Regions from separate parts of the Pseudarthrobacter sp. NPDC058196 genome, predicted to be linked through region 1. Evidence: riboswitches for the same ligand, from Rfam matches in the RefSeq annotation. Region 1 holds a riboswitch; the other holds the start of a gene.
The links. Region 1 has a riboswitch for S-adenosylmethionine ahead of ACFVVC_RS14595 (cobalamin-independent methionine synthase II family protein). Riboswitches for the same ligand answer to the same signal wherever they lie in the genome.

Region 1 (5,877 bases):
CTCGGTCCAGCCATCGAAGTACTCGAAGATGGGCTTGGCGTGGTGGAACTCTGTCTGCGTCATGGGCATCTCGTCGTGGCGGACGCCGTCGACGTCGTAGGCCACGCACACGGGGATCTGCTCGATGCCGGTGAGCACGTCCAGCTTGGTCACGAAGTAGTCCGTGAAGCCGTTTACGCGAGACGCGTGGCGGGCCAGGACGGCGTCGTACCAGCCGCAGCGGCGCGGACGACCGGTGTTGACACCGAACTCACCGCCGGTCTTCTGCAGGTACATGCCCATCTCGTCGAAGAGCTCGGTGGGGAACGGGCCGGCCCCCACACGGGTGGTGTAGGCCTTGATGATGCCGATCGAGCGGGAAATCCGGGTGGGACCGATGCCGGAGCCCACCGACGCGCCACCGGCCGTGGGGTTGGAGGACGTCACGAACGGGTAGGTTCCGTGATCAACGTCCAGGAACGTTGCCTGGCCGCCTTCCATCAGGACTACCTTGCCCTCATCCAGGGCAGTGTTCAGGACCAGGGTGCTGTCGATGACCAGCGGGCGGAGGCGGTCGGCAAAGGACAGGAAGTACTCAACGATCTCGTCCACCACCACGCCGCGGCGGTTGTAAACCTTGACCAGGAGTTCGTTCTTCTGGCGCAGCGAGCCTTCCACTTTCTGGCGGAGGATGGACTCATCGAAGACGTCCTGCACACGGATGCCCAGCCTGGCCACCTTGTCCATGTAGGCGGGGCCAATGCCGCGGCCGGTGGTTCCGATGGCGCGGCTGCCGAGGAAGCGCTCGGTCACCTTGTCCAGCACCTGGTGGTAGGGGGCCACCAGGTGGGCGTTGGCAGATACCCGGAGCCGCGAGGTATCGGCGCCGCGGGCCTGGAGTCCGTCGATCTCCTGGAAAAGGGCTTCGAGGTTCACCACGCAGCCATTGCCGATGATAGGGACCGCGTTGGGGCTGAGAATGCCTGCGGGCAGCAGTTTGAGTTCGTACTTTTCACCGCCTACGACGACGGTGTGCCCGGCGTTGTTGCCGCCGTTGGGCTTGACGACGTAGTCAACACGGCCGCCCAGAAGGTCGGTGGCCTTGCCTTTTCCTTCGTCGCCCCACTGGGCTCCTACGATCACAATTGCTGGCATGGGATCCTCCCCCATTCGTTCGGGCTGCCCGGGGCCGGCCGCGGGGAGCGGACCTGCGCAGCACCGTTCATGAGAATGCCCCGAACAGACCGGCCTTCGCCGGACCGCAGGGCGGCGCAGCGATGGAAGAGTTCCGGGGCTCTTACCACCCAAGTTTAGCGGATCAGGCACTTTGTCCACTCGATGGGCCCGCCGCGGCCCCGCAATTGCAGTCAGACACATTCTGAACCGCGTTTGCCTCTGACCACGCTCCTGGATTTAGGTGGGAGTGGACCATCCGGAGCGGCTGAGAGACCTGGCTCAATGACGCCGCAGCAACCACGGTCCGGCAGGAATTCTGCCGGCCGATGGTGCTACTGCCAGGACCGATGGAAAGGAAGATTCCAGCATGCCCCTCAACACCGACCACATTCGTGCCACCCACGCCGGGTCCTTGCCCCGCACCCCTGAACTCATCGCGGCCAATACGGCAAAGGAATCCGAGGGGGTCACCCCCGCGTTCCTGGAGCTCCTGGAAGACTCCGTTGTGGACGTGGTGCAGCGCCAGAAGGACCTGGGAATCGACATCCCCAACGACGGCGAGTATGGGCACACGATGTCCAACTCCGTTGATTACGGGGCCTGGTGGAACTACTCCTTTGCCCGGCTCGGCGGCCTGGAGCCGACGAACGTGGACCGGTGGGCAGAAGCCGAAGTACGGCGTTCCTCCCCCGGAAATGTTGTCCTGACATCCTTCCCCGACCGGCGGGACCGGCAGGCCTTCAACGAGGCGTACAACGACCCTTCCTCCGGGATACTCGCGCACCGGAAGAGCGTGTCCCAGCCCAAGATCGCCGGGCCCCTGACCTATACCGGCCATGACCTGGTGGCCTCGGACATCAAGAACCTGAAGACCGGGCTCGCGGCGGCCGGCCTCACCGGAGGGTTCGTGGCGTCCCTCTCCCCCGGTTCCTGCGCCCGCGTAGCCAACGAGTATTACAAGAACGATGAGGAACTCGTCTACGCCTGCGCAGATGCGATGCGCGAGGAATACAAGGCCATCATCGACGCCGGCCTGACGGTCCAGCTCGACGATCCGTGACTGGCCGAGAGCTGGGACCAGATCAACCCGGAGCCGTCCCTGGAGGACTACCTGAAGTTCATCCAGCTGCGCGTGGAGGCCACCAACTGGGCGCTGCGGGACCTTCCGCAGGAACAGATCCGGCTGCACGTCTGCTGGGGCTCCTGGCACGGTCCGCACACCACGGATATCCCGTTCGCGGACATCATCGGCTCAGTGCTGCAGGTCAACGCCGGCGCCTACTCCTTCGAGGCGGCCAACGTCCGCCACGAACACGAATGGCGGGTCTGGGAGGACACCGCACTTCCTGAGGGCAAAGTGATCATCCCCGGCGTAGTCTCGCATGCCACCAACGTGGTGGAGCACCCGGACCTCGTGGCTGACCGCATTGTCAGGTTCGCTGAACTGGTGGGCCGGGAAAGCGTGATCGCCTCGACCGACTGCGGCCTGGGCGGCCGGGTGCATCCGCAGATCGCATTCGCCAAGCTTGAGGCGCTGGGCGAGGGTGCCCGCCGCGCCACCAAGCGCCTCTGGTAGGTATCCGCCCGTTCCGGGAGTGACCGCCGGTCCAACGCGCCACGAATGAGGTGCGCTGGACCGGCGTTTCGTTTCCCCGGGCTTGGTAAACTGGCAGAGGCCGACCCGGAATCGGCCCACCCCAACTAACCACCGTTGAAGAGCTGCGCCGCCGTGCGCCCATTTTCAGCGGTGGACGCAACATCAATCCCCGCAGGAGAACCAGCCCTTCATGACCGCACTGGCCCCCGAAACATTCCACGAACAGCTCATGAGCCGCCGCTACGAACCCAGCGTTGCCGCTGTCAACGAGCTGTGTGATTCCCTGCAGGAAGCAAAGCCCGGAACCGTGGTGCCCTACGTGGACCCCATGCACGATGTTGAGGAATGCCGCATCATCAGCCTGTACTCCAACATTGGCGAGATGGACCAGTCCGGTTTCATCACCGCCGGTGACCAGGACGCCGCGACCCGCATGCTGGGCATCCAGTGGAAGCTGGCCCTGCGCCCGGAATTCGTGATGCCCTGGAATGTCCACCCGTGGCACGTCCCGGGCGAGGCCAACGGAAAATTCACCCCGGACCAGGTGCAGGCCGGTTTGAAGCCGCTGCTGAAGTTCCTGGCCCTCGTCCCCCGCGCCTCCGTGATCGTGGCGCACGGCACCGAGGCCAACCGCCTGGCCAACCTGCTGCTGAAGACCGAAGTTCCGCTGCTGTGGCGCCGAGGCCTCAAGACCTACAAGGTCCGCTCCCTGAGCGGACGCGCCTTCGCCGGTTCCCCGGCCCGCCAGGAGGAGTTCCTGGCGGACATGCGCACGGCCTACGCCGACGCCATGGCACGCACCGGCATCGCCCAGCAGGCCTAGGGTTTTTCGACAGGCTCAACCACCGACGACGGCAGGTCACCTTCCCTGGGAAGGTGACCTGCCGTCGTCGTAATTATTCGAATCTAGCCCTCGATGGCTGCCTTCGCCGCGGGGTCCGAGTCGTTCAGGAACTTCTCGATCCGCTCCGGCTCGTCAGCTTCCCCGATAGCCGAGGAAGCCCTGCCCAGCGAGTAGAGCGCACGCAGGAACCCGCGGTTTGGCTCGTGCTCCCACGGGATGGGCCCGACGCCGCGCCAGCCGTTGCGGCGCAGCGCGTCCAGTCCGCGGTGGTAGCCCACCCGGGCGTACGCGTAGGAGTCGATGGTGCGGCCCTCGGTCCACGCTTCCTCAGCCAGGATCGCCCACAACAGCGAGGACGTCGGGTGCTTTTCCACCAGGTCCAAGGCCTCGTGGCCGGCCTCCAGCTGCGCGTTGACCTCGGTTTCGGCAGGCAGGAGCGTGGGCTCAGGCCCCATCAGGTTCCTGCGGAACTCATCCGACATTTAGAACGTCTTTCCGGCCGAACCGAGCTGCTTGGTGGCTTCCACCACGCGGGCCGCCAGGCCGGCTTCGGCGGAGGCGCCCCAGACGCGGGGGTCGTAGGTCTTCTTGTTGCCTACTTCGCCGTCGACCTTCAGGACGCCGTCGTAGTTCTTGAACATGTGGTCGGCCACCGGACGGGTGTAGGCGTACTGGGTGTCGGTGTCGATGTTCATCTTGATCACGCCGTAGGAGACGGCGTCGGCGATTTCCTGGTCCGAGGATCCGGAGCCGCCGTGGAACACGAGGTCGAACGGGTTGTCCTTGCCGATTTTCGCGCCCACCTGGGCCTGGATGTCCTTGAGGATCTCCGGGCGCAGCTTGACGCCGCCGGGCTTGTACACGCCGTGGACGTTGCCGAAGGTCAGTGCGGTGATGTAGCGGCCGTTTTCGCCGGCGCCCAGGGCGTCGATGGTGGCCAGGGCGTCCTCGACCGTGGTGTAGAGCTTGTCGTTGATGGCGTTCTCGACGCCGTCTTCCTCACCGCCGACCGTGCCGATCTCCACCTCGAGGACCATCTTGGCGGCAGCCGTGCGCTGGAGCAGGTCGCGGGCGATGCGCAGGTTCTCCTGCAGGGTTTCCGCGGAGCCGTCCCACATGTGGGAGTTGAACAGCGGGTTGCGGCCGGCCTTGACCTCAGCTTCGGAAGCCTCAAGCAGCGGCAGGACGAAGCCGTCCAGCTTGTCCTTGGGGCAGTGGTCCGTGTGCAGGGCGATGTTGACGCCGTAGTTCTTGGCAACTTCGCGGGCGAAGGCTGCGAAACCCAAGGAGCCGGCAACCATGTCCTTGGTGGAGGCGCCGGACCAGTAGGCGGCGCCACCGGTGGAGACCTGCACGATGCCGTCTGACTCCGCCTCCGCGAAGCCGCGCAGTGCCGCGTTCAGCGTCTGCGAGGACGTGACGTTGACGGCGGGGAAGGCGAATCCGCCCGCCTTCGCGCGGTCGATCATCTCGGCGTAGATCTCTGGGGTTGCAATGGGCATGCTGGCTCCTCTGCTGAGTTTCGTCTGTGGGTGGATGACCCTCAAGTAGACCGCTTACGGCTAGGCACCATCCTAGCCATTCCCGGGCTGGCAGGGTGTTTCGGGTCACCGGTCGGTAATACTCAGACGTGCTGGCCGAAGACGTGCCGGCGGACCCAGGCGTGCATGGCGATGGCGGCTGCGGAGGCGGCGTTGATGGACCGGGTGGAGCCAAACTGCTCGATGGACAGGGTGGCGACAGCGGCCTCGTGGACCTCCGGAGTCAGGCCCGGGCCCTCCTGGCCGAAGACCAGCACGCAGTCCCGGGGCAGTTCGTAGGTCTCCAGGGGGACGGAGTCCGGGAAGATGTCGATCCCGATAATGGCGAGACCCTCCCCGTGCGCCCACTGGACGAAATCCTCCACGGTGGGGTGGTGGCGGACGTGCTGGTAGCGGTCGGTGACCATGGCACCGCGCCGGTTCCACCGCCGTCGGCCAATAATGTGGACCTCCTTGGCGAGGAAGGCGTTGGCGGTGCGCACCACCGTGCCGATATTGAGGTCGTGCTGCCAGTTCTCGATGGCCACATGGAAGTTGTGCCGCCGGGAGTCCAGCTCCGCCACGATCGCCTCGTGTTTCCAGTAGCGGTACTTGTCCAGCACGTTGCGCCGGTCCCCGTCCGCCAGGAGGTCAGGGTCCCAGTGGTCGCCTTCGGGCAATTCGCCCTCCCAGGGCCCGACGCCGACCTCCGCCTTGGCGGGTTCGGCATCCCCGGGCGCGTGGTTGGGTTCGTCTGTCAT
Region 2 (5,877 bases), on a different contig from region 1:
GGAACTCCCCCACATGGCCGATCTCCTGCTCGTTGATGCCGTGCCACATGCCCGCGTAGAGCACCTTGGTGAGCTTGACGTGCTTGCGCACCCAGCCCATGGTGAACTCGATCTTGTCCTGGGTGATCACCGGGTCCTGCTGGTCCCGGCCCCAGAACATGGGGACGGTTCCGTCCAGTTCGGCGTCCTTGAACGTGGGGTCGCCGGCGGCGTCCACCACGAAGCCTGAGAGTCCGACGACGGCAGCGAAGTCCGTGGGACGCTGCCGCAGGAGGGTGGTGGCCATCGCCATGCCCATGGAGAAGCCCAGCAGCGAGACGGAGGGGTGGCCTGCCCTGATGGTGTCGATCCATTCCAGGACGTAGGCCGAAGCCGCTTTGACCCGGTCCAGGGAATAGTCGATGGACGCTGTCAGCGGGAACCAGGTGAAGCCGGGGCCCATGGCGATCGGCGCACGGACGGATGCCACCACGAAGTCCCCTGGAAGCATCCCGGCGAGGCTGAACAGGTCCTGTTCGTTGGCACCGTAGCCGTGCAGCAGCACCAAGAGCGGCTTGCCGGCACGCTGGTCTTCGGGGTGGGACCACAGGACAACGGGAGCGGGAAATACTTCGGCGTCAGTCATGGTTTCCATTCTTACAGTTACCCGAAAGTAACAACCTACGTTGGCGTAGCCAGTGAAGCGGAAGGCAGGATAGGACAGTGACTGACGCAAGTGCCATCCAGACCCCCTCCGTGCACCCCGGTTCCCACCCCTGGAGCCGGTACGTGGCGATGGGCGATTCCTTTACCGAGGGCATCGGCGACCCCGAGCCCGCAAGCCCCGGAGGCCACCGCGGCTGGGCCGACAGGGTGGCCGAAGAACTGGGCCGCACCAAGCCGGACTTCGCCTACGCCAACCTCGCCGTCCGCGGCCGGCTCCTGCAGCAGATCGTGGACCAGCAACTGGCTCCGGCCTTGGAACTGAAGCCGGACCTGGTCACCCTGTCCGCCGGCGGCAACGACCTCATCCGCCCGGGCGGCGACCCCGACGTGCTCGCCGAAAAGCTCGATTCCGTGGTCCAGATCCTGTCCATGGGCGGCGCCACCGTGGTCCTGTTCAACGGTCCGGACACCGGCTCCTCGGTCCTGGGCAGGATCCGGAGCAAGGTGGCCATCTACAACGAGAACCTGCGGACTGTCGCGGCGCGCCATGACGCCGTCATCGCCGACATGTGGTCCCTCCGGCAGCTGAGCGATCCGCAGATGTGGGACCAGGACAGGCTGCACTTCTCCCCGCTGGGGCACCACACCATCGCGGCCATGGTGCTGGACTCGCTCAACGTGGAGCACTCCCTGGAACCGCTCCAGCCCAAGGCGCTGCCGCCCCGGACCTGGCGCGAGGCAAGGACCGGGGACCTGGTGTGGGCCCGCGAATACTTCGTGCCGTGGGTGCTGCGCCGGCTGCGGCACCAGTCCTCCGGTGACGGCATCACGGCAAAACGGCCGACGCCGGGTCCCGTCTTCGGCCCGGGCGTGCCGCTGGGATCCGGTGAGGGTCCGCTGGGAACCTCGGAACCCAGCCGCCGGTAGCGCCGCCCGGGGTTACGCTGGAAGGACAACCTTTGAGAGGCGCGGCACCGTGAGCAGCTTGTTTGTCTGGATCATCATCCTGTCCTTCGTTGTCCCCACGGCCATGCGGATGTACCGGCGGTCCATGGCACGGCGGGACCGGGACCAGCGTTTGCCCGGCCAGTACCCGGGCCAGTTTCCGGGACAGTACGGGCCGGGCGGGTTCCCCGGGTCGGCGGGGCCGCAGAGCAACCAGCCCCGCGACGGCTACACCCAGCAGGACTACTTCTCCGGCGGCTTCCGCCAGCCCCGGCCGGCCGATGGTTCCCAGCCCCAGCCGTACCAGTACGGGCCACCGCCCATGCCGGACCCCCGGTACGGCGCTCCCCAGGAACCGCCCTTCCAGCAGTTCCCGGGCCAGCAGCAGGGTATGGGCCAGCAGTTCCCCGGCCAGCAGCCAGGTACCGGCCACCCGCCGTCAGGCCCGGCCGCTCCCCTGCCGGGAGCGCCCCAGGGGTTCCGTGCCCGGAAGCTCGCAGAACTGGACCAGCAGTACAGCAACGGCGAAATGTCCATGGAGGACTACATGAAGCGCCGCGGCGACATCATGAACGGCTGACGGCCTGGCGCCTCCACGCCTCAAGCCCGGAAGAGCCGCCTGACCACCCGCCCGGATGCCAGCGCGTCCAGGCCTTCGTTGATTTCGGCCAGCGGCCGGGTATCGGTGTGCAGCAGTTCCACCGGAAGCCTGCCTTCCCGCCAGTAGCCAAGGTACGCCGGGATGTCGCGGCCGGGAACTGCGTCACCCATGTAGGAGCCCAGGAGTCGTTTGCCGGCACCCGCGAACTGCAGTGCGGGAACCGTCAGTTCAGCAGAGGGATGGGGCAGTCCCACCGAGACAACCGCGCCGCCCCGCGTCACCAGGTCAAGGCAAGTGGCGATCACGCCCGCCGAGCCGACCGCTTCGACGGCAACGTCCACCCCGTCGCCGGCTGCCTCTTCAATCAGCGCCGCCGCGTCCTCCGGTGTGCCGGCCGCCGTGGCACCGGCGTCCAAGGCCAAGTGGTGCTTGCCAGGATTCGGATCGATGGCAATCACGCCGGCTGCCCCGGCGAGGCGGGCCGCCATGACGGCCGACAAGCCCACTGCGCCGAGGCCGAAGACTGCCACGGACTGTCCCGGACTGACACCTGCCGTGTTGAGGACGGCCCCCATTCCGGTGAGCACGGCGCAACCAAACATCGCCGCGACGGTGTCCGGGACGTCGTCGTCAATTACCACCACCGATTCCCGCGCCACCACGGCGTAATCCGCAAACGCCGAGACGCCCAAATGGTGGTTGATGCGCTCCCCCGCCGGCGTGCGCAGCAAGGCAGGCCCGTGAAGCAGGTCGCCGGAGCCGTTGACCTCTGCTGCGCGGTGGCAGAGCGCGGGCCTTCCGGCGCGGCACGCCCGGCAGTGGCCGCAACTGGGCACGAAGACCAGCACCACGTGGTCTCCTACGGATACGTCGGCTACGGCGTCGCCCACAGACACCACCCGCCCCACCGCCTCGTGGCCCAATGCCATCGGAAGCGGCCGGGCCCGGGAGCCGTCCACCACGGACAGGTCCGAATGGCACAGGCTCGAATACGTGATGGCAACGCCAAGCTCGCCGGCGCGGGGCCGCGGTTGGTCCAGCTCCTGCACCACCAACGGCTTGGCGTCAGCGTAGGTGGGCTTTCCCGGCGCCTGTCCGGCGGCGGGAACGGTCGAATAAAGGACGGCGGCTTTCATGACACGATCATGCCGTACTTCTTCTCGGGGCCGGCTGCACTGCGGCACCGCAGCGCGGCGGCAGCCCCGTGGTGGACGTCGGTCGCCCGCTGCCGGGATCCGGCGAGCGCTGCTACACCAGGAAGGAGGTCCGGAGCTGGTGCCCCAGCTGTCCGATCTCGGTCAGGAAGCCGTCATGGCCTATCGGTGCATTGATCATATGCACGCCAACCTCACCGGGCAGGGCCTGGGCCAATTCTCGGGACTGGGACGGGAAGTAGAGCCGGTCGGAATCGACGGCGGCAACAAAGAACCGGGCCGTGGAGGATGCCAGGGTTTCGACCAGCGGCCCGCGGCCCCGGCAGATATCGTGGCTCATCAGTGCCTCGGTGAGGGCGATGTAGCTGTTGGCGTCGAACCGGCGGACAAGCTTCCTGCCCTGGTGGTCCAGGTAGCTTTCCACCTGGTAGCGTCCGCGGTTTGCCAGCAATCCGCCGTGCAGGGGCGACTCGGGGGCCTGGGGCTCCCGGCCGAAGCGCCCTTCCAGTTCCGCGGCGGACCGGTACGTGATGTGGGCGATCCGCCGGGCCAGGGCCAGCCCGTCTTCCGGGCACGGGCCACCGTAGTAGTCGCCGCCGTTGAAGTTCGGATCCTGGCGGATGGCCAGCGTCTGGGCCTGGGCGAAGGCGATTTGTTCAGCCGTGCTGGCAGCGCCGACGGAGATGACGGCGCAGCGCTGCACCCGGCCGGGGTAGGTCACGGCCCACTCCAGGGCGCGGGCACCGCCCATGGAACCGCCAAGGACTGCGTACCAGCTCCCGATGCCCAGCTGGTCCGCCAGCCGGGCCTCCGCAACAGTGCTGTCCCGCAGCGTTACCAGCGGGAACCGTGACCCCCAGGGTGCTCCGTCCGGGGAAGGCGAGGACGGGCCAGTGGATCCGTAGCACCCACCCACGATGTTGATGGACACGACAAAGAAACGGTCCGTATCGACGGGAGCGCCTGGACCGGCCAGCTGTTCCCACCAGCCCTCTTCGTCAGTATCGCCCCGGGTCACGTGGGTGCTGCCGGTCAGGGCGTGCTCGATCAGGATGGCGTTGCTGCCATCTGCGTTCAGCGTGCCCCAGGTCTCGTACGCCAGGGTGACATCCGGAAGGTAGCCGCCGCCCTCCAGCTCGAGTCCCCCAATGGAGGCGTAGCGGACAACTCCGTGTTCGGGAATGGTGGTACGGGCGACGGTAACCGTCATGGCAAGACCTCTTCTACGCGCTTGCCTGCCGTCATTTGACCGGCAGGCCAGGTCTTCACCCGGGGCACCCCACCGCGGAAGGAGGGTTGCCGGCCAGCAAGCCGGGGCTGTCACTGGCACTCATGACCTGGTTCGAGTGTACGAAACACCCCCCGGTCCAGGCCAAGAGTGTGACTGGTTGTGACTTCCCGGCGCTGCCGGCCGGCGGTGCCGCAGCGTGCTGTCGATCAGGTGTCGGCGCCTCCCTTGGCCGCGCGGAAACCGGCCTCAAGGTCGGCCAGGATGTCGTCGATGTGCTCCAGGCCGACAGACAACCGGACCAGCCCCGGATTGACCCCGGCCACCACCTGCTGCTCGGGCGAGAGCTGGCTGTGGGTGGTCGACGCCGGGTGGATGACAAGCGAGCGGACGTCACCGATGTTGGCTACGTGCGAGTGCAGCTCCAGGGCGTCGACAAAGCGTTTGCCCGCCTCCGCGCCGCCTGCAAGGTTGAAGGCGACGACGGCGCCGGTCCCCTTGGGGCCGTACTTGCGGCCGCGTTCGTACCAGGGGCTGGACGGCAGCCCCGCGTAGGCGACCGATTCGACGTCGTCCCTTCTCTCCAGCCAGCGCGCCACCTCCGTGGCGTTGGAAACGTGCCGTTCCACCCGCAGGCTCAGCGTTTCCAGGCCCTGGGAAATCAGGAAGGCGTTGAAGGGCGAGACCGCCGAGCCGAGGTCGCGCAGCAACTGGACACGGGCTTTGAGGATGTAGGAAAGGTTGGCGCCCAGTGCGCCGCCCTCGCCAAGGTCCCGGGCGTAGACCAGCCCGTTGTACGTGGGATCCGGGGTGTTGAAGCCGGGGAAACGGTCAGGGTCCTTGCCGAAATCGAACTTGCCGGAGTCGACGATGACGCCGGCAATGGCCGAGCCATGACCGCCCAGGTATTTGGTGGCGGAGTGGATCACGATGTCCGCACCCCACTCCAATGGCCGGATCAGGTAGGGAGTGGACAGGGTGTTGTCCACGATCAGGGGAACGCCGGCGTCGTGGGCCACCTGGGAGATGCCTTCGATATCCAGGACGTCCTGGCGCGGGTTGGAAACCACCTCCCCAAAGAACAGCTTGGTGTTGGGCTGCACGGCATCCCGCCACTGGTCCAGGTTGTCCGGATCTTCAACGAAGGTGACCGAGATGCCGAACTTCTTCAAGGTATGGGCGAAAAGATTGTAGGTGCCGCCGTACAGGCTGGGGCTGGCCACGATGTGGTCCCCGGCCTCGGCGATATTAAGGACCGCGAAGGTCTCCGCGGCCTGGCCGGAGCTCAGCAGCAAAGCGGCCAG

Region 2: it holds a riboswitch for S-adenosylmethionine, as region 1 does, so the genes downstream of both, ACFVVC_RS13390 (homoserine O-acetyltransferase) here and ACFVVC_RS14595 (cobalamin-independent methionine synthase II family protein) in region 1, are expected to answer to the same signal.

Annotation. Positions count from the first base shown of each region.
Region 1 covers NZ_JBHVVN010000009.1:152,499-158,375, reverse strand. The annotation lists gene ACFVVC_RS14600 (adenylosuccinate synthase) at 1-1,134, opposite strand, end outside; SAM riboswitch class I at 1,405-1,509, shown strand; partial or broken gene ACFVVC_RS14595 (cobalamin-independent methionine synthase II family protein) at 1,523-2,731, shown strand; gene ACFVVC_RS14590 (uracil-DNA glycosylase) at 2,943-3,575, shown strand; gene ACFVVC_RS14585 (DUF3151 domain-containing protein) at 3,659-4,078, opposite strand; gene fbaA (class II fructose-bisphosphate aldolase) at 4,079-5,098, opposite strand; gene ACFVVC_RS14575 (TrmH family RNA methyltransferase) at 5,221-5,877, opposite strand.
Region 2 covers NZ_JBHVVN010000008.1:165,067-170,943, forward strand. The annotation lists gene ACFVVC_RS13370 (alpha/beta hydrolase) at 1-625, opposite strand, end outside; gene ACFVVC_RS13375 (SGNH/GDSL hydrolase family protein) at 703-1,572, shown strand; gene ACFVVC_RS13380 (hypothetical protein) at 1,622-2,170, shown strand; gene ACFVVC_RS13385 (alcohol dehydrogenase catalytic domain-containing protein) at 2,191-3,327, opposite strand; gene ACFVVC_RS13390 (homoserine O-acetyltransferase) at 3,440-4,555, opposite strand; SAM riboswitch class IV at 4,568-4,683, opposite strand; gene ACFVVC_RS13395 (bifunctional o-acetylhomoserine/o-acetylserine sulfhydrylase) at 4,783-5,877, opposite strand, start outside.